Regions from separate parts of the Tissierella sp. MB52-C2 genome, predicted to be linked through region 2. Evidence: a T-box and tRNA genes for the amino acid it is inferred to sense, from the RefSeq annotation. Region 2 holds a T-box; the other holds one or more tRNA genes.
The links. A T-box is a leader RNA that pairs with one kind of tRNA and senses whether it is charged. The one in region 2 lies ahead of ileS (isoleucine--tRNA ligase), so its partner is inferred to be a tRNA-Ile.

Region 1: it has a tRNA-Ile gene. The T-box ahead of ileS (isoleucine--tRNA ligase) is inferred to sense a tRNA for this amino acid. The anticodon was not compared.

Annotation. Positions count from the first base shown of each region.
Region 1 covers NZ_CP133261.1:2,348,605-2,365,062, reverse strand. Annotated here, with positions in the region: rRNA gene RBU61_RS11910 (16S ribosomal RNA) at 1-41, shown strand, start outside; tRNA gene RBU61_RS11905 (tRNA-Ala) at 89-164, shown strand; rRNA gene RBU61_RS11900 (23S ribosomal RNA) at 236-3,129, shown strand; rRNA gene rrf (5S ribosomal RNA) at 3,154-3,270, shown strand; tRNA gene RBU61_RS11890 (tRNA-Asn) at 3,274-3,348, shown strand; tRNA gene RBU61_RS11885 (tRNA-Leu) at 3,364-3,452, shown strand; tRNA gene RBU61_RS11880 (tRNA-Met) at 3,536-3,612, shown strand; tRNA gene RBU61_RS11875 (tRNA-Met) at 3,651-3,727, shown strand; tRNA gene RBU61_RS11870 (tRNA-Glu) at 3,742-3,816, shown strand; tRNA gene RBU61_RS11865 (tRNA-Val) at 3,846-3,921, shown strand; tRNA gene RBU61_RS11860 (tRNA-Asp) at 3,949-4,025, shown strand; tRNA gene RBU61_RS11855 (tRNA-Thr) at 4,145-4,220, shown strand; tRNA gene RBU61_RS11850 (tRNA-Tyr) at 4,237-4,321, shown strand; tRNA gene RBU61_RS11845 (tRNA-Gly) at 4,370-4,443, shown strand; tRNA gene RBU61_RS11840 (tRNA-Arg) at 4,464-4,540, shown strand; tRNA gene RBU61_RS11835 (tRNA-Gln) at 4,546-4,622, shown strand; tRNA gene RBU61_RS11830 (tRNA-Lys) at 4,640-4,715, shown strand; tRNA gene RBU61_RS11825 (tRNA-Ser) at 4,719-4,807, shown strand; tRNA gene RBU61_RS11820 (tRNA-Ser) at 4,838-4,928, shown strand; tRNA gene RBU61_RS11815 (tRNA-Ile) at 4,939-5,015, shown strand; tRNA gene RBU61_RS11810 (tRNA-Phe) at 5,055-5,130, shown strand; tRNA gene RBU61_RS11805 (tRNA-Ile) at 5,143-5,219, shown strand; tRNA gene RBU61_RS11800 (tRNA-Trp) at 5,253-5,327, shown strand; tRNA gene RBU61_RS11795 (tRNA-Val) at 5,370-5,445, shown strand; tRNA gene RBU61_RS11790 (tRNA-Ile) at 5,469-5,545, shown strand; tRNA gene RBU61_RS11785 (tRNA-Ile) at 5,571-5,647, shown strand; gene RBU61_RS11780 (ribonuclease H-like domain-containing protein) at 5,685-6,665, opposite strand; gene RBU61_RS11775 (hypothetical protein) at 6,774-8,222, shown strand; gene RBU61_RS11770 (hypothetical protein) at 8,263-9,264, opposite strand; gene RBU61_RS11765 (hypothetical protein) at 9,428-10,492, shown strand; gene RBU61_RS11760 (asparaginase) at 10,640-11,626, opposite strand; gene RBU61_RS11755 (lactate utilization protein) at 11,999-12,601, shown strand; gene RBU61_RS11750 (cysteine desulfurase family protein) at 12,621-13,775, shown strand; gene thiI (tRNA uracil 4-sulfurtransferase ThiI) at 13,780-14,946, shown strand; gene RBU61_RS11740 (LemA family protein) at 14,962-15,543, shown strand; gene RBU61_RS11735 (TPM domain-containing protein) at 15,556-16,311, shown strand.
Region 2 covers NZ_CP133261.1:402,344-418,801, reverse strand. Annotated here, with positions in the region: gene RBU61_RS01985 (hypothetical protein) at 1-145, opposite strand, end outside; gene RBU61_RS01980 (hypothetical protein) at 430-1,092, opposite strand; gene ileS (isoleucine--tRNA ligase) at 1,479-4,583, opposite strand; T-box leader at 4,841-5,058, opposite strand; gene RBU61_RS01970 (molybdopterin cofactor-binding domain-containing protein) at 5,263-7,587, opposite strand; gene RBU61_RS01965 (2Fe-2S iron-sulfur cluster-binding protein) at 7,584-8,036, opposite strand; gene RBU61_RS01960 (FAD binding domain-containing protein) at 8,033-8,881, opposite strand; gene RBU61_RS01955 (GntR family transcriptional regulator) at 8,829-9,629, opposite strand; gene RBU61_RS01950 (nucleobase:cation symporter-2 family protein) at 9,706-11,046, opposite strand; gene RBU61_RS01945 (NAD(P)-dependent oxidoreductase) at 11,684-12,973, opposite strand; gene RBU61_RS01940 (NAD(P)/FAD-dependent oxidoreductase) at 12,983-14,215, opposite strand; gene ptsP (phosphoenolpyruvate--protein phosphotransferase) at 14,321-16,042, opposite strand; gene RBU61_RS01930 (HPr family phosphocarrier protein) at 16,054-16,317, opposite strand; gene RBU61_RS01925 (MupG family TIM beta-alpha barrel fold protein) at 16,342-16,458, opposite strand, start outside.

The sequences.
Region 1 (16,458 bases), 1.9 Mb from region 2:
AAGGTAGCCGTATCGGAAGGTGCGGCTGGATCACCTCCTTTCTAAGGAGTTCAAAAGAACTCACACTGTTCTGTTTATATATTATCGTGGGGGTGTAGCTCAGTTGGGAGAGCACCTGCCTTGCAAGCAGGGGGTCAGGAGTTCGACTCTCCTCATCTCCACCAAACAATTATCAAGTATAATTGTTCACACTGAACATTGAAAACTACAAATTGCAATATAAATAAGTAATTTAGGTCAAGTTATTAAGGGCGTAGGGCGAATGCCTTGGCACCAAGAGCCGATGAAGGACGGGATAAGCACCGATATGCTTCGGGGAGTCGCAAATAGACTGTGATCCGGAGATTTCCGAATGGGGAAACCTACTTGAGCAACCCTCAAGTATCATACACTGAATACATAGGTGTATGAAGGAAGACCAGGGGAACTGAAACATCTAAGTACCCTGAGGAGAAGAAAGAAAAATCGATTTCCTAAGTAGCGGCGAGCGAACGGGAAAGAGCCCAAACCAGATTTATCTGGGGTTAAGGACCAGCATAATGGAATAATGAATCTAATAGAAGAGGATTGGAAAATCCCACCATAGACGGTGATAGTCCGGTATATGAAAGAAGAGTTTACCAGCTGGTATCCAGAGTACCACGGGACACGTGAAATCCTGTGGGAAGTAGGGAGGACCACCTCCCAAGGCTAAATACTCCTTGGTGACCGATAGAGAAATAGTACCGTGAGGGAAAGGTGAAAAGAACCCCGGAAGGGGAGTGAAATAGAATCTGAAACCCTACGCCTACAAGCAGTGGAAGCACATTATTCGTGTAACCACGTACTTTTTGTAGAACGGGCCAGCGAGTTATGGTAGTGAGCAAGGTTAATGACTTAAGGTCAGGAGCCGTAGGGAAACCAAGTCTTAATAGGGCGACTAAGTTCCCTGCCATAGACCCGAAACCGGGTGACCTATCCATGGGCAGAGTGAAGTTGAAGTAAAATTCAATGGAGGCTCGAACCCGTTAGCGTTTAAAAGCTATGGGATGACCTGTGGATAGGGGTGAAAAGCCAATCGAACTCGGAGATAGCTGGTTCTCCTCGAAATAGCTTTAGGGCTAGCCTCAAGGAAAAGTGATATGGAGGTAGAGCACTGAATGGTCTAGGGGCGCATAGCGTTACCAAAACCTATCAAACTCCGAATGCCATACTCATAACCTTGGGAGTCAGACTATGTGGGATAAGCTTCATAGTCGAAAGGGAAAGAGCCCAGATCACCAGCTAAGGTCCCTAAATCCAGATTAAGTGGTAAAGGATGTGAGGTTTCACAGACAACCAGGATGTTGGCTTAGAAGCAGCCATACATTTAAAGAGTGCGTAATAGCTCACTGGTCGAGAGACCTTGCGCCGAAGATTTCCGGGGCTTAAATCTGGTACCGAAGCTGTGGGATTCGTAAGAATCGGTAGAGGAGCATTGTGTGTGGATAGAAGGTATACCGTAAGGAGTGCTGGACTGCACACAAGAGAGAATGCTGGCATAAGTAGCGAAAGGTGAGTGAGAATCTCACCCGTCGAAAGCCTAAGGTTTCCTGAGGAAGGTTCGTCCACTCAGGGTAAGTCGGGACCTAAGCCAAGGCTGAAAAGCGTAGGCGATGGACAACAGGTTGAAATTCCTGTACTAGTTATAAGCGTTTGAGAAATGGAGTGACGCAGGAGGATAGGCTAAGCGTGCCGTTGGTTGAGCACGTCTAAGCATAAAGGAAGTGAGTATAGGCAAATCCGTACTCATAATTCTGAAATGTGATGGGGATCGAAAAACAAGTAGAGAAGTAGCTGACTCCACACTGCCAAGAAAAGCTTCTATCGAGCAAGTAACTACCCGTACCGCAAACCGACACAGGTAGGCGAGGAGAGAATCCTAAGACGAGCGGAAGAACCATTGTTAAGGAACTCGGCAAAATAGCCCCGTAACTTAGGGAGAAGGGGTGCCAGGAAACCTGGCCGCAGTGAATAGGCCCAAGCGACTGTTTACCAAAAACACAAGTATCTGCTAAGTCGAAAGACGAAGTATAGGTGCTGACACCTGCCCGGTGCTGGAAGGTTAAGGGGAAGGCTTAGCGTAAGCGAAGGCTAGAACTTAAGCCCCAGTAAACGGCGGCCGTAACTATAACGGTCCTAAGGTAGCGAAATTCCTTGTCGGGTAAGTTCCGACCCGCACGAAAGGTGTAACGATTTGGGCACTGTCTCAACAATGGATCCGGTGAAATTGTAGTATACGTGAAGATGCGTATTACCCGCGACAGGACGGAAAGACCCCGTGGAGCTTTACTGCAGGCTGACATTGGATTTCGGCATTGCATGTACAGGATAGGTGGGAGACTTTGAAGCCAGGGCGCCAGCTTTGGTGGAGTCAACCTTGGGATACCACTCTTGTAATGCTGAAATTCTAACCTGATACCATGAAACTGGTATAGGGACACTGTCAGTTGGGCAGTTTGACTGGGGCGGTCGCCTCCTAAAGAGTAACGGAGGCGCTCAAAGGTTCCCTCAGCACGGTCGGAAATCGTGCGAAGAGTGTAAAGGCAAAAGGGAGCTTAACTGCGACACCAACAAGTGGAGCAGAAACGAAAGTTGGACTTAGTGATCCGGTGGTTCCGAGTGGAAGGGCCATCGCTCAACGGATAAAAGCTACCCCGGGGATAACAGGCTTATCTCCCCAAGAGTCCACATCGACGGGGAGGTTTGGCACCTCGATGTCGGCTCGTCTCATCCTGGGGCTGGAGTAGGTCCCAAGGGTTGGGCTGTTCGCCCATTAAAGAGGCACGCGAGCTGGGTTCAGAACGTCGTGAGACAGTTCGGTCCCTATCCGTCGTGGGCGTAGGAAATTTGAGAGGAGCTGTCCTTAGTACGAGAGGACCGGGATGGACAGACCGCTGGTGTATCAGTTGTCATGCCAATGGCACGGCTGAGTAGCTATGTCTGGAAGGGATAAGTGCTGAAGGCATCTAAGCACGAAGCCCCCCTCAAGATAAGATTTCCCACTTTAAAAGTTAAGACTCCAAGAAGACCACTTGGTAGATAGGTCTCAGGTGTAAGAGTAGTAATACTTTAAGCTAAGAGATACTAATAAGTCGAGGACTTGACCTAAAATATTGCAATTGATAGTTTTCGTCTGGTGACGATAGCAAGATGGACACACCTGTACCCATACCGAACACAGAAGTTAAGCATCTTAACGCCGATGGTACTTGGTTGGAAACGACCTGGGAGAGTAGGAAGTTGCCAGGCTGATCTTGGGTAGCTCAATGGCGGAGCAACCGGCTGTTAACCGGTAGGTTGTGGGTTCGAGTCCCACCCCAAGAGCCATTAGAAACATAAAACGCCGGAGTGGCGGAACAGGCAGACGCACAGGACTTAAAATCCTGCGATCCTCACCGATCGTACCGGTTCGATTCCGGTCTCCGGCACCATTACATAATGACTTGATCCAATGAATGTAGAAAATTATAGGTAAGTCATAGGTATGGAGAAAAACAGAACTATAAAATAATGCCGCGGGATGGAGCAGTTTGGCAGCTCGTCGGGCTCATAACCCGGAGGTCGTCGGTTCAAATCCGGCTCCCGCAACCATAATTCTTAAGGTACAACCATATGATAATCAATAGTTTGGCGGCGTAGCTCAGTTGGCTAGAGCATGCGGTTCATACCCGCAGTGTCAGCGGTTCAAATCCGTTCGCCGCTACCAAAGAAATTAAATAAGGCCCCATGGTCAAGCGGTTAAGACATCGCCCTTTCACGGCGGTAACCCGGGTTCGAATCCCGGTGGGGTCACCATTATAACCTAATTAGGTCAAAAATAATATGGGCGCATAGCTCAGTTGGGAGAGCACCTGCCTTACAAGCAGGGGGTCACAGGTTCGAGCCCTGTTGTGCCCACCATATAATGACTTAATTTAGAAAAATAATGGCCTGGTAGTTCAGTTGGTTAGAATGCCAGCCTGTCACGCTGGAGGTCGAGGGTTCGAGTCCCTTCCAGGTCGCCATTATGACCTAACACAATAAGCGTAGCGAATTGATGTAGGTCAAACGCAACGAGCACCAAATCTATACGAGTGTAACGAGTAAATAGATTTGAGTTGCGAGACTGCGAAATGATATGTTTGCTGGCGTAGCTCAATCGGCAGAGCAACTGACTTGTAATCAGTAGGTTGGGGGTTCAATTCCTCTCGCCAGCTCCATTATGAATTAACTTAGGGAGGAGTACCCAAGTGGCTAAAGGGGACGGACTGTAAATCCGTTAGCTAAGCTTTCACTGGTTCGAATCCAGTCTCCTCCACCATTATAACCTAATTCTATGGAAGTGTAGGTTACGATTAAAAATAAATATGCGGGTGTAGCTCAGTGGTAGAGCCCCAGCCTTCCAAGCTGGTTGCGAGGGTTCGATTCCCTTCACCCGCTCCATGATTTACTAAATAAATCTTGCGCCTATAGCTCAGTAGGATAGAGCAACGGACTTCTAATCCGTGTGCCGGGGGTTCGAATCCTCCTAGGCGCGCCAGATGATGGGGTGTAGCCAAGTCGGTAAGGCACTAGACTTTGACTCTAGCATTCCACAGGTTCGAGTCCTGTCACCCCAGCCATTAAAATTAATAATCATGATCCATTAGCTCAGTCGGTAGAGCACCTGACTTTTAATCAGGGTGTCCCGCGTTCGAGTCGCGGATGGATCACCAGATGGAGAGGTACCGAAGCGGTCATAACGGGGCGGTCTTGAAAACCGTTAGGGTGCAAGCCCACGTGGGTTCGAATCCCACCCTCTCCGCCAAATTAAATTATGTTCCATAAGAATGAATATGGAGAAGTACTCAAGTGGCTGAAGAGGCTCCCCTGCTAAGGGAGTAGGTCCTTCACGGGGCGCGAGGGTTCAAATCCCTCCTTCTCCGCCAAGTATGGTAGGGGCCTTTAGCTCAGTCGGTTAGAGCGCCCGGCTCATAACCGGTAGGTCCGGGGTTCGAGTCCCTGAAGGCCCACCATTTATTACATAAAAATTCTTAGAAACTAAATTATTACGTGCCCGGATAGCTCAGTCGGTAGAGCAGTAGACTGAAAATCTACGTGTCGCTGGTTCGATTCCGGCTCCGGGCACCATGTTTGTTTTTGGGGCCTTTAGCTCAGTCGGTTAGAGCGCCCGGCTCATAACCGGTAGGTCCGGGGTTCGAGTCCCTGAAGGCCCACCAATGATTTATCTACCATTGGAATTATAAAAACTTAGGGGTGTAGTTCAGTGGCAGAACGTCGGTCTCCAAAACCGAATGTCGTGGGTTCAAATCCTGCCACCCCTGCCACATTACCAAAAAAAATCAAGTAAAATTATATTAAAATAATATGGGCGCATAGCTCAGTTGGGAGAGCACCTGCCTTACAAGCAGGGGGTCACAGGTTCGAGCCCTGTTGTGCCCACCATTTTTATGACCTAAGAAGTGTTTGGACCTGTAGCTCAGGTGGTTAGAGCGCACGCCTGATAAGCGTGAGGTCGGTGGTTCGAGTCCACCTAGGTCCACCATAGTTTATAATAATTTATATACTATGGGCCTTTAGCTCAGTCGGTTAGAGCGCCCGGCTCATAACCGGTAGGTCCGGGGTTCGAGTCCCTGAAGGCCCACCATGAAAAAACAGACCATGAGGTCTGTTTTTTATTGTGTTTATAATATATTTTTAAATATTTCCTTAATGAGATTTTTTATATTATCAATACAATACTCTTTTTCTATTGTCAATATAATTATATGAGGTGGAAGTTTATACTCTGTTAAATCTCTAAGATTTTGCAGATCATATATATAATTAGTATCTATATAAATACATTTTTGTTCTTTGGAGATAAATCCTTCCTTAAATTCTATGGAAAGATTAAACTTATTAAATCCCTCAGTTATAATACTATAACCTTCTCCATAATATTTTATATTATTTTTTAATTTAGTATCTAAGATTCCACTTATATTTAAAATATCTCCAGATTTGTTTATACTTTCAATTGTAAGCTTTGTACTCTTACCTATTAAATCAATATACAGACTCTTCTTTTCATCTAATATATCCAATATGACAATTATATCTAGCATATGAACTAGATCATCATAGTTATGCTTTAATATATCTTCCTTTAATAAGACATCTTTCGATTTTATATAATCATAGTAGAATTTAATACAATCTCCACCAGTATATTTATCTTCTCTAATAAAGCCTAGACTACGTTCAATGGTTTTTAGCTTAAGATTAGGTAGGTTTAAATAATACCTATTTTTCTTAATGATTTGATAAAGGTCAAAGGATTTTTCTTTATCAAATACATAGTTAATATTATATTTTCTTAGCCTATGTTCTATAAAAGGGATGTCAAAGGAATCACCATTGAAGGTGATTATTTTATCAAAAATAGATAGATCATCTATGAATTTATTTAAAACATCTAGTTCCTTATTTAGGCTGTTAGCAAAGTACTGGATTAACATCCAGCTTTTAATATCTTCATTAAAGTATAGAAGACCAATTAAATAGATAACACTATTATTTCTATTTAATCCCGTGGTTTCAATATCCATAAAACATACTTTGTGATTTCTAGAGTATTTCTCCATATTTAAAGTATGATCAATTATATTAGTTATAGTTTCCATAAAAAATTCACCCTAAGTCCTTGATATGTTATAATATTATTATACATTTTAATAGGTATAAAATCAAAATTTATATATATTGGCAAAGGACTGAAAGGAGAAGGTAATATGACAGAACTTGAAAAAAGCATATCTCTTATGGAAGATAATGAACTAAAAGAAAAAATTATATACTTAAATACAAAACAATTAAATTTAATTAAAAGGTCTAGTTACTTAAATGTTTTTAATGGAATTATAATGCTAAAGAGAATATTAAAAGATGATTTAGATGAAAGTGAATTAGAATTTAATATTGAAATAAATTCATTGGAAAGCTATGTAAATAGGCTTATAAATTTAGTTGAAGATTCCATATATTATAATGATGAAGAAAAGAAAAAAAATAGATTGGAAGAAGTTATAAATATTAGACAGGAATTATATGAGTTGTCTTCCATCATAGATGGGTATAGTATAGAACTCTCTTATGTTAGGGAACTAGTGGATTACTATGGAACTAAAATTATAACTAAAAAAGATTATGAAAATATGCCTTATGAAAATGTAGCTGTAGAAGAAGTAATAAATGGAGTTAATAACTTATTAAATAATCAGAAGCAAAATTACTTTAAATATATTAATATTATTTCCAATGTGATTTCAGTTTTACCAATGAGGCTAACAAAAGATAAGTATTTTAATATACTTCAAAACACTATGATGAGAAACTTCAAACTATCTAAAAAGATAGAAGCAGAAAATCAAATAAATGAATATAAGAAACAATTTGATAGCTCTTTAAGAAATGGCTATGGTACTAAATTTGATTATTACTTTAGGGAAGTTCAAAAATTAAGGCATATAGATTTATCTAATAAAGACTTAGAAGAAATTGACAAAATCGCGGAACAAATAGTTTCTTTAAATAAGCAAACTGATAAAATCTTTAACTTCATTTTGAAATTAGGACTTATTAGTAATCTAATTATAGTTATAAATTTAATTACAAATATGGAAATTGAAAAAGAAATAGAAGATATATATGTGGATTGGATGAAAAGTATTATAAATGAAAGTAAGAAAGATATTGGAACTGTAGAAAAAAGTATCGGAAAGGAAATTAAGAAAATAGAAAAGGAAATCCTAGGAGACTTGGAAGAATTTAATATCTTAAATACAGAGGCAATAGGCAGAGAATCATTTGATTATGACGGACTAAACAGAGATTTATTATATACTAAAAAAGTATTAACCTACTATAATGATTTCAAACTAACAGATCATAAAGTATTATTTTCAGAAGATGAGGAAATAGTAGCAGAGGATTATTTAGAACAAATAGTTGATTCCTTAGTTCAATATATGAATAGGTCTTTAGGAAAAATGACAAACGTAGAAAGAAAAATAAGAATGAGAAAGTTATTATCTCTTATAGAACTTCCATTTGCAGGAATTGAAGAATTTAATGACTATATTAGATATTCTTTAGATATACGTGTAGTTCCTAAAGAGGAGATTAATTTTACAGTAGATTATATACTATATTTCATCGATAATTTATTAGATGATAAATAGGATAAAAATATAAAGGTGTCAGTACTGACACCTTTATATTTTATTCTGTTATATCTTCATCATAGAATTCTTCTTCCTCTAAATCTTTATAGCTAGTGCGGCGATGAGGAGGGCAAGGCGGATCGGTCTCATCACCTATACTATTGCTATCAATTTGTTTAGGGAATAGAGTCGGGAATGTTGAACAGATTGGTGATGTTTCTGGTGATAATTCTACAAATCCTGTTGAAAGAACGCATAATTGAACAGGAACTATTATTTTCTTTTCACAAGTTATACAAATCGCAATGATTAAATCTATTCTTACTTCACCAGTTTGTGGGCAGATATGAATATCTCTAGTAATGCTATTTGTAGCTAATCTTGTTTCACATGATACGTTACAGAACTCAGCAAATCTTGGGAAGAATGCTGAATTAAATACTGAAGGTATACATAATTCAAAGAAGTTGGTTAGTATTATAGGTGCATTAGCTGGAGCAATAGGAACATTAGCAGTTAACGTAACTGTACTTCTTCTTCCATTAGCACTTAGAACCAATACATCAATTTCAATTAAAACATTTCCTCTTAGGAAAATTCTTTGTGTGCCGAATACTGGTGTACCTTTTCCTCTTTCATCACATTCAGTAGTATCAGCAAATATTATCTTTTCACTTCTTAGTCCATCTGGACCTACTACCTCTACAAAGTTTCCTTTCTCATCTCTAACAAATTCCCCACCTGAAAGGACTGTCTCAGGATCTACAACTAAATTACGAGGATCATTTATGTTTCCAGGGTTAAAAAACTTCCTACATCTAATATCAATAACTCTTATTATTCTTGAACCCACAGGTAAATTTGGTGTAAATCTAACGTTGTTAACAGTAGTTAAAGCTTGTAGATTTACAAGGGTCGCATCATAAACTTTTTGTACATATATAGGTTCAGTAACTACTCTTCTTAAAGTACCATCCCATTCACAGCCTGTATTTCCAACACAGCATCTATCACTAATACTTTTTTCGGTAAGGTCTTCTGGTAATATTTTAGGATTCATTCTATTTCCTCCTTTTTAATAATATAATTTTACTACTCAATCATAATATATTCTATCTATTAATATTGTGTTACAAATAAAAACTGTAATATAACGTATATAGACATAATATTTATTAGTAGATAGAGAATTATAGAATATAAAATAAAAGGGTGGTGTTTTGATGGCTTTTTTTACTGATAAATGGACTATTGCAGAAATGGCTTCAAATAATATGATTCTAGTTAGAAAATCTAAGAACAATATTTTATTGGAAGAGGTAGTAAGCGAAACAAGCTTTGATAGTAGGGAGATTATCGCTAAAGATATATTAGAAGAATATGACATGGGAATAGATGGATCAAATAATATTTATATCCTATATCAAAATACAGAAGGACATCTTATTTTAAATATATTAAAAAACAAAAAGAAAGAAGAAGTAAAACTTACTGCTGAACCAATAAGTGAGGTATTTGATCTAAACATTATAGTAGAAGGAAAGATAATCCACATATTTTATGTAATTGAAATACAAGATAAAGAAAACAAATATAGAATAAATCATCATTATTATGATGGTACTAAGTGGAGTACATATGGAGTAGATGAAATAAGTAGAGAGAAAGTTTTAAATCCCATTAGAATAATAAAAATAGAAGAGGATGTTTTAATATCATATTATAGTAATGATAAGGAAATAAACTTAAGAAGATTTGGAATTAAAAACTTAGAATGGGGGGATAAGTTTAATATAGTGAGTACAGAGACTGATAAGATTTTCTTAGATATGATAAAAGATAATGATACCATCCATTTGACTTACTGTGAATTTATAGATGGGAATTTAGTTATAAGATATAATAAAATACTATATGATAAAGAGCATAGACAATATATAAAACATAGATCGGAATATATATCCAATGAAGGAAGTCCTTCCTATCCGAATCTTATATTCTATGAAGATAAACTTTGGATTACATGGGTAGAATTAAACAAAGTAGTAAGTAGATATAGTGAAGATCGAGGGGAAAGTTGGGATAGTATATATGAGTGGAATGAATCTAGGGAAATAGATTTTGTTAGATACAAATATATAAATATAAATCCTAGAGATGATATTATACTTAAATATTCCTTTGGTAGTGTATATCCTGAAGTGAGATTTATCGGATTTGGTCCTTTAGAAAAGGTATTAGAAGTTCCAATAAAAAAAAAGATAAACAATATTTTTCCGAGGATTTAAAAGATACTATAGAGAGATTAGAAGATAGAGTTAAAGAATTAGAAGAAAGTATAGTAAAAATTGAAGATTTCTTAGTCAATAGAACTAGGGGTAGATATGAAAGTATAAGAAAAAGGCCATAGGCCTTTTTCTTGATAATTATAAAAATCAGTTTTGTTCAATAATTTCTTTGATTTCAGACATAATGCTAGTTAATCCTAGGGCTAACATAAGCTTAATTCTTACTTTCTGTCCAGGTAAATTACCTCCAAAGATGACACCTAATTCACGTAGGTGTTTTCCACCACCTTCGTAACCATAGGAGTCAAAAACTCTACCTGTAGGACATCTTGAAACTAGAACTACAGGAATGTTTTGACTAATGGCTCTTTTTATACCAGGAATCATAGCTGGGGGTAAGTTTCCTCTACCTAAGGCTTCTATAACTAAACCACTATATTTATTATCTATGTAAAAGTCTAATATATCAGATTCCATACCTGGTACAGACTTAATAAGACCTACTTTCTCTTTTATAATATTGGTATCAATAAATTGATGAGATATAATATCTCTATAGAATATAACTTCATCATTATCTACAATTCCTAAAGGTCCAAATTCCGGAGACTTAAATGTATCTAAAGATAAAGTATTAGTCTTTGTTACTTCACTAGCAGCATTTACCTCATTATTCATAACAACTAAAACACCTTTATTTTTAGCTCGGCTTGAAATAGCGGTGCATAGGGCAGCAGAAAGATTGCTAGAACCATCATATCCAAGTTCAGAACTATTTCTCATGGCTCCTACTACAACTATAGGCTTGTGAGTTTTAATTATTAAATCTAAAAGATATGCAGTTTCTTCTAAGGTATCTGTTCCATGAGTTACAATAACACTAGTAATATCTTCTCTTTTTATTACTTCCTTCACCAAATTAGCTATTTCCATCATCATAGAAGGAGTAATATGTGGACTAGGAATATTGGCATAATTTATTACTTCAATATCAGAAAAGTTTTCTATATTAGTGACCATACCAATAATTTCTTCTGATGTTAATGCTGGAATTGCTGCATGAATACGAGGATCGATTTTCATAGAAATAGTACCGCCAGTAAAGATAATGGCAACTTTATTTTTATTAGACATATTAATACCTCCAATTAATTATATTGACAATTATAAATATAATATAACATATTTATAGCATTTAAAAAACATAAAAAAAAAGACTCCACTAGGAGTCTTCACCCATTTTGGATGTAAATAAACCGTTCAAAAGGGGTATTGGGAATAGAGATCTTATTTGAGGTTACCAGGGGGATAACCACAATTTAATTATAACAAAGCTCGACAAATTATGCAAGAGTTTTTATGAAAAAACTTTTTATTCGACAAAGTGTTCACATAATGAAAGATAGATGGCTAAAACTGAGATTTCGATTATTTTCCTTTAATATAATATACAAATCTTGTATAATAAATATAGTGGATAGTAGGAATAATAGGAGGTTAGTAAATATGAATAACAAATTTATTGAATTAGAAAAGGTATTAACAAAAAATGGCTTTATAGTGAAAACCTTTGAGGATAAAATAAAAGTGAAAGAAGAATTATTATTAGATATTAAAAAAGAAGATACGGTAGGTGTAGGGGGTTCTATAACTATACAAGATATGGGAGTATATGAAGCATTAAGAGAAAGAGGAAATGAAGTATATTGGCATTGGAGAAAAGATGTTGAAAACCCTATTCAGAAAGCTATGACATCAGATACCTACATTACAAGTACTAATGCTTTAACATTAGATGGTAAACTTATAAATATGGATGGAAACGGAAATAGAGTTGCATCTATGTTTTTTGGACATAAGGATGTTTATATTGTTGTTGGGAAGAATAAAATATGTAATGATTACAATGAAGCAATAGATAGAATTAGAAATATAGCAGCTCCGCTAAATGCAAAAAGATTAAACTTAAGTACTCCTTGTACTCATACAGGAAAATGTAGTGATTGTGTATCACCAGATAGAATTTGTAAAGTGGAGACAATAATTCATAAGAAGCCAAATACTACAAATGTTCATATTTACTTAGTAGATGAAGAATTAGGATACTAATAGAAGAGGTGTATTATATTTGATTTACTTAGACAATTGTGCTACAACAAAGCCAAGAAAAGAAGTAGTAGATATTATGCAAAAAAGTATGATTGAAGACTTTGGAAATCCATCATCACTTCATAGACTTGGCATGAAATCTGAACAAAAGATAAAAATAGCAAGGGAGCATATAGCCAATGCTCTGAATGTAAACATTAATGAAATATATTTTACTTCTGGTGGAACAGAAAGTAATAATATAGCGATTCAAAGTATAATAAGCAAATTTGGAAAAAGAGGAAAGCATATAATAACTACAAAAATAGAACATCCTTCTGTATTAAATATAATGAAGAATTATGAACAGCAGGGATTTGATATTACCTATTTAAATGTAGATAACCAGGGGTATATATCATTAAAGGAATTAGAGAATAGCATCAGAAATGATACTATTCTAGTATCTATTATGCACGTGAACAATGAAATTGGCTCTATTCAACCTATATTTAAAATAAAAGATATTATAAAGAAAGTAAATCCAAACACACTATTTCATGTAGATGGAATTCAAGGGTTTGGTAAAGTAGAATTAGCCTTGAAAAAATGGGAAATAGATTGTTATTCCTTTAGTGGCCACAAAGTATATGGTCCAAAAGGAATAGGTGGATTATTTATAGATAAAAAACTTATACTTAACCCTTTAATTTTCGGTGGAAATCAAGAAAAGGGTTTAAGATCAGGAACTGAAAACTTAACAGGGATTATTGGATTTGGCGAAGCTGTAAAAATAATGAGTGAAAATCATAAAATTGAGATTGAGAATATAAGAGAATTAAAAGAATATTTTGCTCAAAAAATAGAGGAAGAAATACCTTATATAAGATTTAATACATCTTTAGATGAGAATTCTTCCCCATACATCATAAATATATCTTTTAATCATGTAAGAGGAGAAGTACTTCTTCATTATTTAGAGGATAAGGAAATTTATGTTTCTACTACATCAGCTTGCTCATCTAAGGGTACTGAAAAGAGCCATGTTTTAAAAAGTATAGGGCTTAAAAATGAAGAAATAGAAGGAAGCATAAGATTCTGTTTTTCTTATGAGATTACGAAGGAAGATTTAGATTATACAGTAAAGGTGTTAAAAGAATCTGTAGCAGATATTAGGCAAATAACTATGAGGTGATTAAGTGGAAAAGGTACTATCAGTAAGTCTAGGAGAAATTGCTTTAAAAGGACTAAATAGAAAATATTTTGAAGATCAATTGATTAAAAATATGCGAAGGGTAATAAAAGATATTGGTTTTGAGAAAATATATAAAGAACAGGGAAAAATATATATAGAAGCAGAAGAACATAACTTTCCTCAAATGATAAATAGATTAAAAAAAGTATTTGGTCTTGTATATATAAGTCCATGTATTAGAATAGAAAAAAACGAGGAAAAAATAAAAGATGCCTCCATAGTAGCAATTAGGGAAAAGATTGACAAGGAAAAAATTAATACTTTTAAGGTAGATACCAATAGAGCAGATAAAAACTTTCCAATTAAATCCCCAGAGTTATCTAGGCAAATAGGAGGTTTGATTCTTCAAAACTTTAATGAACTGAAAGTAGATGTACATAATCCAGATACATTTTTATATATAGATATAAAGCAAAACGCATATATATATACAGATAAAATTAAGGGTTATGGTGGTCTTCCTTTAGGTACCAATGGAAAAGGACTATTACTTTTATCAGGTGGGATAGATAGTCCTGTGGCAGGTTTTTTAATGGCTAAAAGAGGATTAGAAATATCTGCAGTTCATTATCACTCCTATCCTTTTACTAGTGAAAGGGCAGAAGAAAAAGTAAAGGATTTAGCTAGAATACTGTCTAGATATGTAGGTAGAATAAAGATGTATAGTATAAATCTTTTAGAAATCCAAAAAGAAATCAATAGCAAGTGTAAAGAAAATGAAATGACTATACTTTCAAGAAGATTTATGATGAAAATAGCAGGTCGTATTGCAGAAAGAGAAGGAATAAATGCACTTATTACAGGTGAAAGTTTAGGTCAGGTAGCCAGCCAGACAATAGAAGGTATCAGTGTAACAAATAAATCAGTAGATATTCCAGTTCTTAGACCACTAATAGGACTTGATAAGGTGGATATAATAGATATAGCAAGAGATATAGAAACTTTTGAGACTTCTATTTTACCTTTTGAAGATTGTTGTACAGTATTTTTACCTAAACATCCTGTTACAAAACCTAAAATAGAAGATATATTGAAATCAGAAGAAGCTTTAGATGTAGAAACATTGGTGGATAAGGCAATAGAAAATATGGAGTTGATTATAATAGAATAGTTAGAGGTGAAAGATATGAAGGGAAAATCCTTATCAATTGTTATTGGAGTTATTATATTAATTGTTATTGGAGTTATTATATTATTGGCCATTCCATTTATAGGCTCATACAATAGTCTTTCTACATTAGATGAAAATGTAGATGCAGCATGGGCACAGGTGGAAAATCAATTAAAACGTAGGGCGGATTTAATACCTAATTTATTGGAAACAGTAAAGGGGTATGCCAGTCATGAAAAAGAAGTAATAGATAGTATTGCAGCAGCGAGATCTATGTATACAAATGCTAGAACTCCACAGGAATATGCTGTAGCAGATGAAGGATTAACAAATGCAGTAAAAAGTTTAAATATAATAGTGGAAAATTATCCAGATCTAAAAGCAAATCAAAACTTTCAAGACTTTCAGGTAGAATTATCAGGTACAGAAAATAGAATATCTACAGAAAGAATGAGATATAATGATTTAGTAAGAACCTATAATACAAAGATTAGAAGATTTCCTACCAATGTGATGGCAAAAATATTGGGATTCGATAAAAGACAATACTTTGAGATAAATGAACAGGACACAGAAGTACCAAAAGTAAATTTTTAGGTGGTGCTTTAAATGACCAAGAATAAGTTTTCTTTTGTTATTCTTTGCATCATAATACTTTTATCAACATCTGCATATTGTGTTGACTATAAGTTTCCAGAACCTAATTATGATTTCTATGTCTATGATGAAGCTAATATAATTGATAGAGATGTAGAGGACTATATCATAGATATTAATAAAGAGATATATAGTGAAACTGGTGCTCAAATAGTAGTGGCTGCAATAAATTCTCTAGATAATATGGATATAAATTTTTATGCTACAGCTCTCTTTGAAAAATGGAAAATAGGTAGTAAATATGATAATGGAATGTTATTACTAATAGTACCTGAAGAAAGAGAACTATGGATCGAAGTAGGATATGGATTAGAAGGGCAATTTCCAGATAGTAAGGTAAAGAGAATAATAGGTAATTATATACAACCATATTTTGCAGAAGGTGAATATTCTAAGGGAGTATTGGCAGGGTTTAATCAAATATTAAATGGTATAGAAGATGAATATAATATAAGTTTAGATAAAACAAATGAGATAGATGATCCAGATCAAATAGATAGATATGTTCCATCTTTTATGAGAATTTTAATAATTATAGGAATAATTATATTTCTATTTATAGATTTTAAATTCTTTGGAGGGTTTATAACATATACTTTTCTTCGTGGTGGTGGAGGAAGAGGCGGTGGATATGGTGGCTCCTCAGGCAGAAAATCCTCTGGCGGTGGTGGACGTTCAGGAGGGGGAGGAGCAGGAGGAAAATGGTAAAATAAATATAAGGATATAAAGAAGGAATTGGATAAAATGGGCCAATTCCTTTTATTTTTGCTTGAAAAACAAATTAACAGTTAAAGTACATTTGAATTTTAATATATTAAACCTGTAATATAATGGATATGATATGAATAAGTAATC
Region 2 (16,458 bases):
AAACTATATAAAAGTGCTGATTAAGTTTTTCATCGACATACTCTTCATATCTCTTTTGCTTTTGGTTGTATTTGGATAATACTAATGTAATTACTACTATTAGTATTATTACAATTATAGGCATTATTTTACTTCTATTTCTCATAGTATCACACTCCAAAACATCCTAGATAGTCAAAATACTAAGCTACTAACCTCATATACCTATAGTCTCAATCCCTTTTTGTCTTATATACTAATTCTACATAAGTCTCTAGATTCCTTCTTTTCATAATAATATTTTAAACTGCAACTGAAATGTTCCAATAAAAAGGCGGGACTACGTTCTCATAACGTAATTCCGCCTAAAAATTAAATATTTTATTATAGTCGTCGTTTAACTTACTTCCGTATATCCTTGAAGGTTCTTCCATCCATTCTCGTTATCCCTTATTCGCCCCTAATAAACTTTTCTAATTCATCCACTTTATCCCCATCTAGTGAATAAGTTACTCCAAAGACTTCGCCCTCGCCTTCTTTGTTGTATTTGACGTCAATATCGTTTATAATCTGGGTTATTTTCTCATATACTTTTTCCAAGTCGTCGCTAGCCGGTCTCCATTCACTATATAGTTCCGTAGCTTCTATCGCCCCACCATTTGGGTCTAAGTGTGTCGTTCGTGAAAATTGTAAAAGTCCCATGAGAGTAGATAGTGAAAGTATGTTTGAGAAATCTTCTCTAATGGCCGAACCTTGTTCTACCGCCCTCGATGGAAAACTGTCAACTACTATTCCTGCCTTTAAGTATTTCTCAAAAGCTTCGTCGTTGTTCGTTTCTCTTAACTTTGGGTCGTCTAATGGTTCAGATAACATCTTTTTCATTTCCGAAGCCCATTCGCCTATTTTATCCGCGTGAACTTCAACCTGGACTGGGGTTTCTTCTTCCATTGTGGTTACGTCTTCCGCTTCTGCATATTCCTTATTTACTTGTTCAATTACATCATTGTTGATTTCTTTGCTATCATAGGCTGAGATATTCATTCTCTTAAACCCGATTAATGCAAGACTAGCTACAACAATAACAATTAAACCGTACTTAAATTTTGATTTCATTAACTATTCCCCCCTTTCCCCTTCTATAACACTAGCATATCAATAAAACATAATCATGTAAACACTTTATACATTAGAAATCGAACTACCGTCTGTAACTGGGTGGTAGTTTTGTTTTCAATTTCTATTTTTACCTTAATTATAATTACATAGAGATACAACTTATTAAAACATAACCTTTCAGGTAATTATTATATCAATCAGACTTGTAATGTCTTTATATTCTTCGACATGGTTTCTTACTTCTACTAGTGCTACTTCTGATAATAAAATTCTTACAATTATGAATTCTACAGATTTTTTGAAATTCCTTCTTTTTCTATAGGTTACTTGTATTTATAGAAAAAGAAGGTAGATAACTCTCGCTATCTACCTTACTTTTATTTCTATTCTGTCTTTTCTAACCTTATTCCTGTCATTTGTCCATTTAAATCCTGTTTTTCTAAATCTTCTTCTGTCACTTTTTCTATAGATTTAGCTAAAGTTTCAGATTTAATGAACTCTGTATATTCATCTACTGCTGTTTGGATCTCGTCAGATCCATCATAGAATATATTTATATTATCTAGAACTTCATAGCCATTACTCTTTCTCATTTGCTGTATCTTAGATACAAATTCCCTTGCATACCCTTCATTTACTAAATCAGGAGTAAGAGTTGTGTCTAGAATTACAAATAGATTGTTTTCCATAGCCACATCAAAACCTTCTTTAGATGATATAGTAACTAATACATAATCCTTTTCAATTTCTGTATCTTCTCCATCTAAATTTAATACTAGTTTCTCACCTGATTCTAGTTTTTCTACTGTTTCATGGGCATTTAGTTCTCCTAAAGCTTTTCCAAAGGATTTAATTTTCTTTCCAAGTATTGAACCTGCTACCTTAAAATTTGGTTTTAGGGAGTAGTTCATAAATTGAGATAAATCCTTTTCAAATACTACTTCTTTAACATTTAACTCCTCCATGATTAATGGAACTAAGTCTTTGATTTGTTCTTCATATTTTCCATCTATAACTACTTCTTTAAGTGGTTGACGTACTTTTATCTTTACTGATTCACGAGATGCACGGCCAAGCCCTACTAAGTCCCTTACTAAATCCATCTTTTCTTCTACTTCTCTATTTATTAATTCTTCATTTACTTCTGGATAATATGCTAAATGTACTGATTCATCTTCTGTCAAGTTTTGATATATTTCCTCGGAAATAAATGGTACAAATGGAGCTACCATTTTACATAAACCTACAAGTATTTCATAAGTTGTATTATATACAGCTTTTTTATCGTCATCTAATTCAGTTGACCAGAATCTTCTTCTATTTCTTCTGATATACCAATTAGATAGATCCTCTATTATAAATTCTTGAATATCTCTTACTACTTTTGTTAGTTCAAAAATATCCATATTTGCCTTTACTTCTTTTAATAAACTATTATATTTTGAAAGTATCCATCTGTCGATTTCTGGTCTATCTTTGTATTCGATGAAAAATTCTCTTGGATTTATACCATCTGTATTTGCATATAATGAGAAGAAATTATATACATTTCTTATGGATCTAAAGAATTTACTTTCTACTTCTCTAAGTCCATCTTCATCAAATTTCGTTGGTGTCCATGGTGGAGATACATAGATTACATACCATCTTAGAACATCTGCCCCATATCTATCAAATAAATCAAATGGATCTACAGTATTTCCCCTAGATTTAGACATTTTCTTTCCTTCTTTGTCTAATACTAAGTCATTAACCAACACATTTTTATATGGTGATTTTCCTGTTACAAAAGTTGATATGGCAAGTAGTGAATAGAACCATCCTCTAGTTTGATCTATACCTTCACAAATAAAGTCTGCTGGGAATAATGAATCAAAATCATCTTTATGCTCAAATGGATAGTGATGTTGCGCAAATGGCATAGCACCACTGTCAAACCAAACATCTACTACATCTTTTTCCCTAGTCATCTTTCCATTACATTTTTCACATTTTAAATGAATATCATCTACATATGGTCTGTGAAGTTCTATACTTGTATCTATATCTTCAATAGCTTTTTCTACAAGTTCAGCTCTTGAACCTACAGAAGCAGTATGACCACAATCTCCACATCTCCAAATAGGTAGAGGTGTACCCCAATATCTACTTCTTGAAATCGCCCAGTCATTTAAGTTTTCCAACCAGTTTCCAAATCTTTTTTCTCCAACAAAATCTGGATACCAGTTTACACCATTATTATTTTCTATTAATTTATCTTTTAATTTAGTTATTTCTATATACCAAGAAGGTTTTGCATAATATAGAAGTGGAGTCTTACATCTCCAACAATGCGGATAATTATGTGCTACTCTTTCCTTCTTATATAGCTTTCCATTTTCTCTTAACCACCCTATAATATCTGGATCAGCATCCATTACGAATTTGCCTTCCCATGGTGTTTCAGTGAATTTTCCATCTTCAGATACCGGTTGAATAACTGATAATCCATATTTCATTCCAGTATTATAGTCATCTTCACCAAAGGCTGGAGCAGAGTGAACTATTCCTGTTCCGTCTTCAGTCGTTACATAATCAGCACAAGTTACAAAGAATGCTTTTCCATCTACTTTTATAAATGGAATTAATTGCTCATATTCTATTAATTCTAAGTCTTTACCCTTCATTTCTTCTAATACTTCATAGTCCTCACCTAATACCTTATTTGCTAAATCCTTACCTACATAATAAACTTCATCATTTTGTTTTACCTTTAGATAATCTACTTCTGGATTTACTGTTAAAGCAACATTGGAAGGCAACGTCCAAGGTGTTGTTGTCCAAGCTAGGAAGTATTCATCTTTATCCTTTAGCTTAAACTTTGCTATTACAGTTTCTGTCTTGATTTCTTCATAGCCTTGTGCGACCTCATGGGACGCAAGCCCTGTACCACATCTTGAGCAATATGGTAATATTTTATGTCCTTCATATACTAATCCTTCTTTATAGAATTTATCTAATATCCACCATACTGATTCGATATAATTATTGTCTAAAGTTATATAAGGATTATCTAAGTCTATTAGATATGCCATTCTTTCTGTCATATCTCTCCAAAGCTTTTCATACTGGAAAACAGAATCTTTACATTGTTTATTAAATGCTTCTAATCCGTAGGATTCAATATCATGTTTATTCTTTAAGTTTAATTTCTTTTCCACTTCAATCTCTACTGGAAGTCCATGGGTATCCCATCCTGCTTTTCTCTTTACTTGGTATCCTTGCATAGTTTTATATCTACAAGTTAAATCCTTTAAAGTTCTAGACATTACATGGTGTATTCCTGGCTTTCCATTGGCTGTAGGAGGCCCTTCAAAGAATACATATGGCTTATTTTCATCCCTTGTAGTTACAGATCTATGAAGCAAATCTATTTCTTCCCAGTACTTGCTTATATTATGCTCACGTACTTTAACGGGTTCACTTGATAACTCATTAAATCTTTTCACTTTCTTCATCCTTTCTTTATAGAATTGCAGTTTTGCAACTCAAATTCATTTGTTCGCCACGTTTGGTTCTCGTTGCGTTTGACCCACTATCTTATTATTTAAATTGATTTTGAACCTCGGTTGTGTTACGCAGTTTCAAACACCAATCTATTTACTCGCTACGCTCGTATAGATTGGGTTTTCATTGCGTTTGACCTACCATCGATTTGCAAAAAACACAAATCGGGTTAGGTCATAAAAAATCCCTAAGTCTTAGACTTAGGGACGAAATTTCCGTGGTACCACCCAAATTACAAGAAATAATTAGAATATTTCTTGTCACTTAAAAAGTATAACGTCTTCACGTAATACCTTACTCTTTTCAGGTATTATGCTCAAAGGTGATTTTCACAAAATAATTTATAATAATCTCTCACCAAATAATTATCTCTCTTTAATAAATTTATTTTGATACTGTCCTTATCAATGCATATATTTTTACTTGTATAATAATATACTTTATTTGCAATTATTTGTCAAGAAAAAATATGATAAATTTATAAATTAATATATTATATAGAATGGTACAACAAATATAAAATTAAGCATAAACCTAAAGGATTGAGTCCTATTTAATTAGAACTCAATCCTCATTAATAGTCTAGTATAAAATGTCACTTTTGGGGAGGTTAAATCAACCCTAGGATATTTTCGGTTTTTTCATTAATGCCATTTTTACTTTTTCAGGTGTTATAGGTAGATCCCTTACTCTAATTCCAACTGCATTAAATATAGCATCGGCAATGGCAGGGCAAGCTGAATTTGTGACGACTTCTCCAATGGATTTTGCACCAAATGGACCTGTGGACTCATATCCATCTGCAAAATCTACAATTATATTATTAATATCCATTCTACATGGTATCTTATACTGCATCATACTATTTGTTATAAGTTTTCCTGATTTTGTTTCCTTTACTTCTTCAAATAGTGCCATGCCTATTCCTTGTACTATTCCTCCTTCTGCCTGTATTCTAGCAAGTTTGGGATTAATTACAGTTCCACAGTCTATAACTGATACAAAATTTATCAAATTTACTTTTCCAGTTTCAATATCAACCTCTACTTCAGCTAACCCAGATAAGAAAGGAGGTGCCACATCTGTAGTATTGAAGGAACCTGTAGCAGTTAATTGAATATGAGGAGCTTTGTATATCAATCTATTACTTAAGTCACTTAATGTTATTTCCTTACTCCCGTCTTTATTCTTAAAATAAATTCCATTAAATTCAACCTCTGAAGATTCTATTTCCAAAATTCTAGCAGCTTCTTCCTCTATCATAGTTCTCATTTTTAAAGCTGCATTTTTTACTGCATTACCACTAAAATAAGTAGTTCCAGAAGCATATGCACCCACATCAAAAGGAGTAAGCTCAGTATCTGCAGAAAACACTGATATATTATCAACAGATATCCCCAATGCCTCTGCGGCTATTTGTTTTAAAATAGTATCGCTTCCAGTACCTATATCTGATGCACCTGTTAATAAAGTAAATTTTCCTCCATCATCAAGTTTTATAGTAGCAGAAGCAGTATCAATTCCAGGAATTCCAGAACCTTGCATAGAAATAGACATCCCTACTCCTCTTATTATTGTAGGAGAAATTTCCTTCCTAGGAAATTTATTATCCCAATCTATGAGCTCTTTTCCCCTTTTAACACAGTATTCAAGTTCACAGCTATTCATAATAATAGGATCTTCGCCTGCTCCAATAGTGGTTATATTAAATACCTCTGAGGTTTCTCCTTTTTTTATCATATTCTTTTCTCTAAGTTTAGCAGGATCCATATTCAATTTATAAGCCAACTCGTTTACTGCTGATTCCAGTGCAAATGTACCTTGTGTTACACCATAACCTCTAAAGGCACCTCCTGGTGTATGATTGGTATATACTGCCTTTCCAGTGAACCTTGATGCAACTATTTTATTATATAAAGGTAAGGTTTTATATCCTGATGATCCTAGTACAGTACTGGCATGTTCTCCATAGGCTCCAGTGTCTGATAGGACATTCATATCTATGGCTTTAATATTGCCATCTTTATCAGACCCTATAGTAACTCCTATTTTCATTGCATGCCTTGAAGACGTGGATTCAAAAGTTTCTCTTCTATTATAGATTATTTTTGATGGTTTACCTGTTTTATATGTTACCAAAGCAGGATAAAATTCTGTCTGAGTATTTTGCTTTCCCCCAAATCCTCCTCCGATTCTAGGTTTAATAACTCTTACTTTATTTACTGGAATTCCTAAAGACTTAGCAATATGCCTTCTAGCATGGAAGGGAATTTGAGTTGATGATACTACAACAAGAGTTCCATATTGATCCATATATGAATAGGACCTATATGTTTCCATCATAGCATGTGCTGTGGCTTGTGTAGAATATTCTTCACTTACAATCACATCACATTCTTTCAATGTTTCTTCAACATTACCAACTTTAAAATTATATACTGCTGCAATGTTTTTTTCTGGATTAAATCCATTATCTATATTTGAAAAACATCTATCTTTAAAATGTATTTTACTTTTACTCTCTTCTGCCTTGGTCATATCCAAAACTGGTTTGTATACTTCATATTTCACCTTTATTAGCTTCATAGCTTTAATAGCTGTTTCTTCCGTATCAGCAGCAACTATTGCAACTTCATCCCCAATATATCTTACATATTTATCTAAAATATATTTATCATAAGTTGATGGCTCAGGATATGACTGTCCAGCTCTTGTAAACAAATGTTTTGGTACATCTTCATAAGTAAAAATACATTCAACTCCTGGAACTTTCTTTGCATTTTCAATATTTATACTTTCTATTCTAGCAAATGCATAGGGACTCCTAAGTATTTTAATTATAAGACAGTTCTTCTGTGCAAGGTCATCAGTGTATACTGGTTTCCCTGTAACTAGTGCCATTCCGTCTACTTTTGAAATTCCTTTTCCTATGGCATATTCACTCATTCCTTCACCCCCATATACTTCATAATCCCTCTAAGTTGGCCCACATATCCTGTACATCTACATAGATTTCCAGTTAGGTATTGAGATATATCTTTTTTAGTAGGATTTTTAAGCTCTTTTTTCATTGCAATAACAGTCAAAATAAGTCCTGGACTACAATATCCACATTGTTCTGCTCCTTCGGCAACTAAAAATTCTCCAACCTTTTTATCCTCATCAGAGATTCCTTCAATTGTAGTTATATGTTTGTTCTCAGCTCTAGCTGCAAAATATGAACAAGATAAGACTGGTTTTCCGTCTATTAATATACTACATACACCACAAGAACCTGTATCACACGCTTTCTTTACGCTAAGATAGCCATAACGCCTTAATACTTCAGAAAGATACTCATCTGGTTTAACATCTAAAGACTTTTTATGTCCATTTATATATAAATTTACAATCATCTCTGCACCCCCAACAATGCTCTTTTAACAAGTACTTTAGAAATTTCTTTCCTATATTCACCTGTTCCTCTATTATTGGTCCCGAAATGAATTTCCTCCGAAGCTAACTCTCCAGCCTTAGTGGCAGTATCTTCATTAATTTCAACATTGTTTATATACTCCATAGCCTTATATGCTAATGTTGCCACTCTAGGTCGTGCTCCAATTGATATTCTATACTTTTCATTTACTCTGCTAGCACCTACACTTAATATAGCATAATCAACTGCTGAATTTCTTAGGGTCTCAAAAGCAGCTTTTTCCACATTCTTTTTAATAATTATTTTTTCTAAAATATCTTTTCTAGGATTTTCCTCTTTAAGATATTCCTCTAAAGGCATTCTGCCTCCTTTATATAAATAAATATCTGCATCTAATGCCAATAAAGCCGTGATAGGATCTGAAAATCCATATCTTGAATAAACTGTCCCACCTATTGTAGCTATACTTCTAAGCTGAACCCCAATTATATGCTTAACAGAATCCCGAATTATATTCCCAAAATTATCCTTCAATATTTCTGAAGTTTCATAATCCCTTAAGCTAGTCATTCCTCCAATTTCAATTTCTTCCTCCAGATCATTTATATAATTAATCCCAGCTTGTGATAAATCTATTGCCAGACCAATTCTCCTATTTCCCATTCTTAAAAAACATCCTCCACCTATTAATCTAGCAGGCTTCTTAGAAATCAATGTAGAATATGCTTCATCTAGATCCTTAGGCGCCATATAATCTCCAAATGATATCATTTTAATCACCATTCCTCTTGTTAATGCTAGAGCCAAGTTTACTGAGTTTTGCACCATAATTGCTCCTTAGTGCATTAAATCTAATCAATTCGTCTACATAATACTCTGAATTATACATGACCACTTTTCCATCAGTAGCATATTTGATTATATCAGCCCTAAGTAATGGAGAATTTATATCTAAATTCAATATTTCAGATAGTTCCTTAGTAACTAATTCGGGAATTAATTCCATATGGTCATGACTAAATTCAAAATTAGTATTTTCTTCTATAAACTCAAATATTGATTGTCCAAAAAGTTCCTCAGAAAGTTCCATATCCTTCAATATCTTCTTAGGTAATCTATTTATACAGTATACAGCTTGCTTTCCGTCTGCAAAAAATACTTTTTCTACAATAAGTATTTCTTCTCCAGTTTGTACTTTTAAAATCTTTGCAATTTTTTCATCAGCCTTATCCAATCTATGAGAAAGTACATCTACCTCCAAATCATATCCGCAATCTTTTAAAAAGCTTCCTAACTCTCCAGTGTAATCAATGTTTTCAGAGAGTTTCCTTGCAAATGTAGTAATCATGGTATTGCTTCCTTGACTTTTATATATCAATCCCTCATTTTCCAATACCTTTAGGGCTTCTCTAATAGTCAATCTTGAAACACCCATATTCTTTGCTATATCACTTTCAGAAGGCAATTTTTGATTATCTTCATTTTCTATATTCAAAATATATTCCCTAAGATATTCTATTGCCTGTTGAGCCACAGTCTGTTTGTTAATTTTATTCATATCTCCAATACTCATATTTATTCTTCCTTCCATAAATACTCTGAACAATATTATTTTAACATTGGTAACACAATAAATATATTAATATAATTTAATTTTCTTGTTGAACATCGCAATCTAGCTCATCCTTAGGCAATATCAAGTTTAATATTATGGCTGTTAGTGTTGAAATTACAACTGAAGAACTTCCAAATACAGTTCCTACCCATGCTGGAAATCCATCTAAGGCACCGGGAACAGATGTAACACCTACTCCCAAGGCAACTGCCAATCCAACTACAGCTGTATTCCTTGGAGTCAATTCGGAAGAAGATATCATTTTTATTCCAGTCATTGTGATCATTGCGAATACAGATATTGTTGCCCCTCCTATAACTGCTTGAGGTATAGTTGTGAGCAATGATGCGAACTTAGGTATTAACCCTGCTATTAAGAAAACAATTGCTGCAAAAACAAATACCATTTTATTTACAACTCGATTAACAGTTACAATTCCAACGTTTTGACTAAAAGTTGCTGTAGGCAACCCTCCAAAGAATGCACTGATAACACTAGTTATACCATTTGCCTTGATTCCGCCAGATAACTCTTTGTCTGTGGGATCTCTATCTAATCCTCCAATAGTTGTTGACGATAAATCTCCTATTGCTTGGACTGCATTTACTATATATATTATAATCATGGAAATAATGGAACTCACTTCAAATTCAATTCCAAAATGCATAGGAGCAACTATTTTAAACCAACCTGATGCTGAAACCGCATCAAAGGATATCATACCAGTCATGAAGGATATAATATATCCCACTATCATTCCTATTAATATGGCCGCTAATTTCATAAATCCTTTCGTAAAATATGTAAGAAACACAACTACTCCAAATGTAATCATGGAAATCATCCAATTTTCTGGAGAACCAAAATTAGGAGTTCCTGCACCACCGGCCATATATTTAATTGCAACTGGATAAAGTGATAGTCCTATTGTAAATATTACAGTTCCAGTTACTATAGGTGGAAAAAACTTTCTAAGCTGCTTTACATATATTCCCACTATGAATGCTGCTATTCCCCCAGCTATCTGTGCACCAAAAATTGCTGCTATACCAAACTGCCCTCCGATTGCAAGTATAGTAGGTACATAAGCAAAGCTGATACCAATAATTACGGGCAATCCAGAGCCTATTCCTCCAATTGGATATAATTGTATCATAGTTGCAAGAGCTGTTATAATAAGTGAAATTTGAACTAATATTGTCCTATCAGATGAATCTAAACCAGTCACACTTGCTACCAATAATGCTGGAGTAACTACACCCACAATTGCAGCTACAACATGCTGAAACCCTAAAGGTATGACTTCCTTAATCCTTGGCATCCCTTCCATCTCAAAAATTGCACTTGGCATTTCTACTGAATTTTCTTTCATCATAAACACATCCCCATTCCCTTAAATTTTTTATAATACTCTTGTCAACATATAAACCTATCAGATAGGTTTAAAGATAGTTTATTCTATAACAATTTATTTTTGATTATAGAAATTTTACAAATTTTCAGTAATATAGGTGTAAAATAATAATATATCAATCTAAAATTGATAAAATTTATACAAAAAAAATCTTTATTACGTTGATATAATCATATTGTAAATCATTAATATCTCAGTTGTAACATTTATACAAAATGCAATATAAAAAATTTGGATTTCACCTTATATATTAAAATAAGAAGTTATAGAGTTAGGGAACACCACCTAAAGAAGAAATATAGTAGATGATGCCGATATATGGGGCAAACTAAAAGAAAGATCGAGAGAACTGTTTCAATTACTGATTTCCATACTTTGTTCCTCTGCTAATTCAAAAACAACCCTCTAGCTAGATAGTAATGGGTTGTTCTATAAACAAATAATATTAGCCTACCCTTTATCTTCCATAAATAAAAAATAGGTAGTATTCTCACTTAAGCACTGATATTTTTTCCACCTTCCTAGTGTATATCGAAAAAACTACACTATGGCAGTGGCAAGACTCTGTGGACTTCATCATATTATATCAAATTTATAGCTAGATCTTATCTTGTATATTTCGCAATTTATATATCTCTGTTGTAGTGTCTAATTCCACCATGTCATAAGTAATAAATTCACCTTTTTTAATATCTCTCTTGACTATAGTATTATTATCTATAAGTCCTATGGGAACAAGGTTTTCTTTTTTAGCTACTTCATAAGTATCTATACTTCCTAAAATTGTATACTCTCCCATTCCATCTAGCCTTTCTCCAGCTTTTAAATCTTTCTTAGCCATTGTAATTACTTCTGCCACTGGCTTATTATATTTTGGTGCTATAGTAGGTTCATTATATAGATATGCACTAGCTATGGAAATTGGTGTTTCTAAACTTGTTAGGTGGTATGGTCTATAAAGTACATAGTTTGGTCCAGGCCCCATTTTCAAAAACTGCATTTCATGGTGAACCTGTGGTAAAGATGTGGTGACTATGACAAATACTCCTGGAGCTATACCATGAGCGTAGTCTACTATTTTATATTTATCTAATATACCCCCATCTTCCTTTAAACTGTAAATTTTAGGTAGATTATCTACTGTTGTTGTTGGTCCATATCCGCCTCTTATATCAGGAATAAATCCAGTTGAATTTGCCATGGCTGCCATTTCCACCATTGTATTTGTCCCATCTACAAAAGATGCTAATTTCTTAGGGTTAAGTTTAGATTTTAAAGCCTTTTCTCTTACACTATCTGGAGTAGCATTATAATCTATGGGATTATTTTTCCCCTTTCCTATGGCCAACACTTCAAATCCAGTAGTTTCTGCAAAATCAAAGATTTCCTTAACTGATCCTGGCTCGTCTCCTGCTGTGCCTGTATATACTACTCCTGCTTCCTTAGCTAATTTATTTAATATAGGCCCTATTACTGTATCTGCCTCTACATTTAACATTACAATATGTTTTTTATTGTTTATTGAGTCCATAGCTATTGTTGCACCTGCATTGGGTACTCCTGTAGCATCCACTACTACATCTATTAAATTTCCCTTAGTCCCATATTCTGTTATATCTGTTACTACATATTTATTACTTTCCATAGCTAAATTTATTTCACTTAAAGTTTTTGCTACTACAATATCATCCCTAGATACACCTGCCAAGGTATAGGCCTCTACTGCATCTGATATTTTATTACTTACTACTAATGAAGGTACCATACCTTTTACCAACATCATTTGGCTAACTAAGCCTTTACCCATGAGTCCTGCACCAATAATTGAAACCTTTATATTTTTATTATCTTCTTGAAGCTTATTTAATTTATTATATAAACCTATCATATTTTCCCCCTATTTTTGGTTCTTAGATGCATTTAATCCAGCTATATAACCTGATGACCAAGCCCACTGAAGATTAAATCCACCGCAATCCCCATCTATATCAAGTAGTTCTCCAACTATATATATTCCTTTAACTATTTTTGATTCCATAGTTTGATTATCTATTTCATCAGTATTTACACCACCTGCCGTTACTTGGGCATTACCAAAGGATTGACTGCCTGTAACATTAAATCTCCAAGATGTAAGTATATTGGCTAGTTTTCTTATCTCCTCTTTAGATAGTGATGATATTTCTTTATTTTTATCGATATTAGTTTCCTTCAGAATCGGAATAATCAATCTTTTGTTTATTAATCCTATTAATCCAGCTTCTATGGTTTTTCTAGGCATAAGTTTAAATCTATTTACTAGATAGCTCAATAACTCTTCATCAGTCTTAGTATAAATTATAGATACTCTTAATTCTACATTTTCTTCCTTATTTAAATACTCTAAAGCTGTTCTACTTAGTTGGAGAATTGGTGGACCTGAGATACCATACGAAGTAAATAAAATATCTCCCTTGTCTTCTAGAATCAATTTATTATCTATATAAATTCCTGCCATTCCAGGAAATTTTACTCCATCTATAGATTTAAGCAAACTGCTTTCAAGCTTTAATTGTACAAGCCCTGGAAATACATCAGTAATTGTATGCCCTAACTTTTTACATATTGTATAACCATTACCATCTGAGCCGCTGGAAGGTAATGCCATGCCCCCTGTGGCTATAATCACTTTATCACCTACAAATACACTCTTATCCTTTAGTATTACAGTAAATCCATTTTTCTTTTTTATTTCAGCTACTTGGGCATCTGTTATTAATTCAATTCCTTTATCTTCTATCTCATACCTTAGTACATCTAATATAGATGAAGCTTGAAAAGATAGTGGAAATACTTTTCCATTATCCTCTATGGCCGGAGTTATCCCCAGTCTTTCAAAAAATTCTATTGTACTATCCACATTAAATTCAGATAATCCACTATAGCAAAATTTAGGATTATTTCCATGATAGTTGTTTATGTTTAAATTTATATTTGTATAATTACATCTTCCATTTCCTGTGGCTAAAAGCTTTTTTCCTACTCTATCATTTCTTTCTAAGATTAAAACTTCTCCACCATGTTCTTTTGCTGATAATGCTGCCATCATTCCCGCAGCTCCACCGCCTATAACTATTATTCTATTACTCATAATAAACTCCTTTATTAAATTTACATTCTATCTTATTTTATCTCTTTTAAATAGTTTTGTCTATTTTATACAAAAATAAAGAAACTAAGATTTCTCTTAGCTTCTCTAAACAGGTAGTATTCTAGATATTATATTTTCATCAATAAATTTTTCTACGTCTTCTGCTGTCGATAAATTTAATATTTTATCTAATATATCTTCTATTTCTACCTTTGAAATATTTCTAATTAGATGTCTCGCTTTTAAAATTGATGAAGGATTCATACTAAATTCATCTAATCCCATAGCTAGAAGTAATGGGATTAACTTCTCATCTCCTGCTACTTCTCCGCACATTCCCACCCATATACCTTCCTTATGTCCATTGTCTATGGTCATTTTAATTAAGGATAATATTGCTGGATGGAATTGATTGTATAGGTAAGATATATGTTGATTTCCCCTATCTACTGCTAGAGAATATTGAATCAAGTCATTTGTACCTATACTAAAGAAGTCTACCTCCCTCGCAAAGGCTCTAGAGTGTATTGCCACAGCAGGTATTTCAACCATTATTCCTATTTCTATATCTTCATCAAAGGATATACTTTCTTTTCTTAGTTCCTCCATAACTTCTTTAATTATTTTCTTTCCTTCCCTTACTTCATTTATATTTGAAATCATTGGAAACATTATTTTTATATTTCCATATATACTAGCCCGTAGTATTGCCCTTAACTGAGTCTTAAATATTTCCATATTATCTAGACAATATCTAATGGCCCTATAGCCTAGAAATGGATTCATTTCCTTAGGAATATTTAAATAAGGGATTTCTTTATCTCCACCTACATCTAAGGTTCTTATGACTAAAGGCTTCTTTCCTAACTTTTCTGCTACTGATTTATATGCTTCAAATTGTTCTTCTTCAGTAGGGAGTCTGTCTCTATACATATAAAGAAATTCTGTCCTATAAAGTCCTACACCTTCCCCGTCATTTTCTATTACCTTATCTATATCTTCTAATGTCCCTATATTTCCTGCTATCTCAACTTTATATCCATCCTTAGATATACTTTCTTTGCCTTTCATTTCCTCTAATTTTTTCCTTAGACTTATAAAATCCTTCTGTTTATTTTCATAAACTACTATGTCTTCATCTCCAGGACTTACTAATATATTTCCTGTACTACCGTCTATAATCATTAATTCGTTATCTTTCACTATATTAGTAATATTTTCAGCTCCACTTACAGCTGGAATATTCATGATTCTAGCCATAATGGATGTGTGAGATGTTCTACCACCTACTTCTGTTACTATTCCAACTACCATTTCCTTATTTATTTGGGCTGTATCAGAAGGAGTTAAATCCTGGGCTACAATTATGGTCCTTTCTTTTATTGATGAAAGATCTTTAGTTTCTATGTTCAATAAGACTTTAAGAAGCCTATTGGATACATCTTTTATATCTTGAACTCTTTCTCTTATATACTCATCTTCCATATCTTTAAAAATATCTATATAGAAATTAGTTACCTCTTTAACTGCCCATTCGCTATTTATATTACTGGCTTCTATCTTTTCTTTTATACTACCTATATATTCTGGATCCTCAAGTATCATTTTATGAGCTGTAAATATTTCTGCTTCCTTTTCCCCTACTTTAATTAATGTAGTATTATATATATTATCTATTTCTTCTATAGCTTTTTTAAGGGCATCCTCTAACCTTCTTATTTCCAGATCCAAGTCTAAAATATTCTCTTTGATAATATCTATTTTAGGTTCTTTATATATTAAAACCCTTCCTATACCAATTCCAACGGAAGTTCCTAGTCCTTTCATAAGGTTTCCCCCTAATCTTTTATCTTATTTTGGATGAAATCGGCTAATTCATTAACTACGTTTTCTTCATCTTCTCCTTCAGCTTGTATTACGATACTATTTCCTTTTCCTGCCCCCATACTTAATATACTCATTATACTCTTTGGATTATATTCCTTTCCATCTTTTATAATCTTTATATCACATTTATATTTAGAAGCCTCCTTTACAAACATGGAAGCTGGTCTAGCATGTAATCCTGATTCGTTTGATAGTACTATTTCCTTTGTGATCATAATATCTCCCCCTTATCCATTTCATTATCTTAGTTTTAACTTAAACTTTTGCCACTGCTTTATATAATCAAGTAAAAATATTTCCTCATCTACAATTTTGCCTATAACTGAGGACTTTCCACTATTCTTCATATTTTTTAA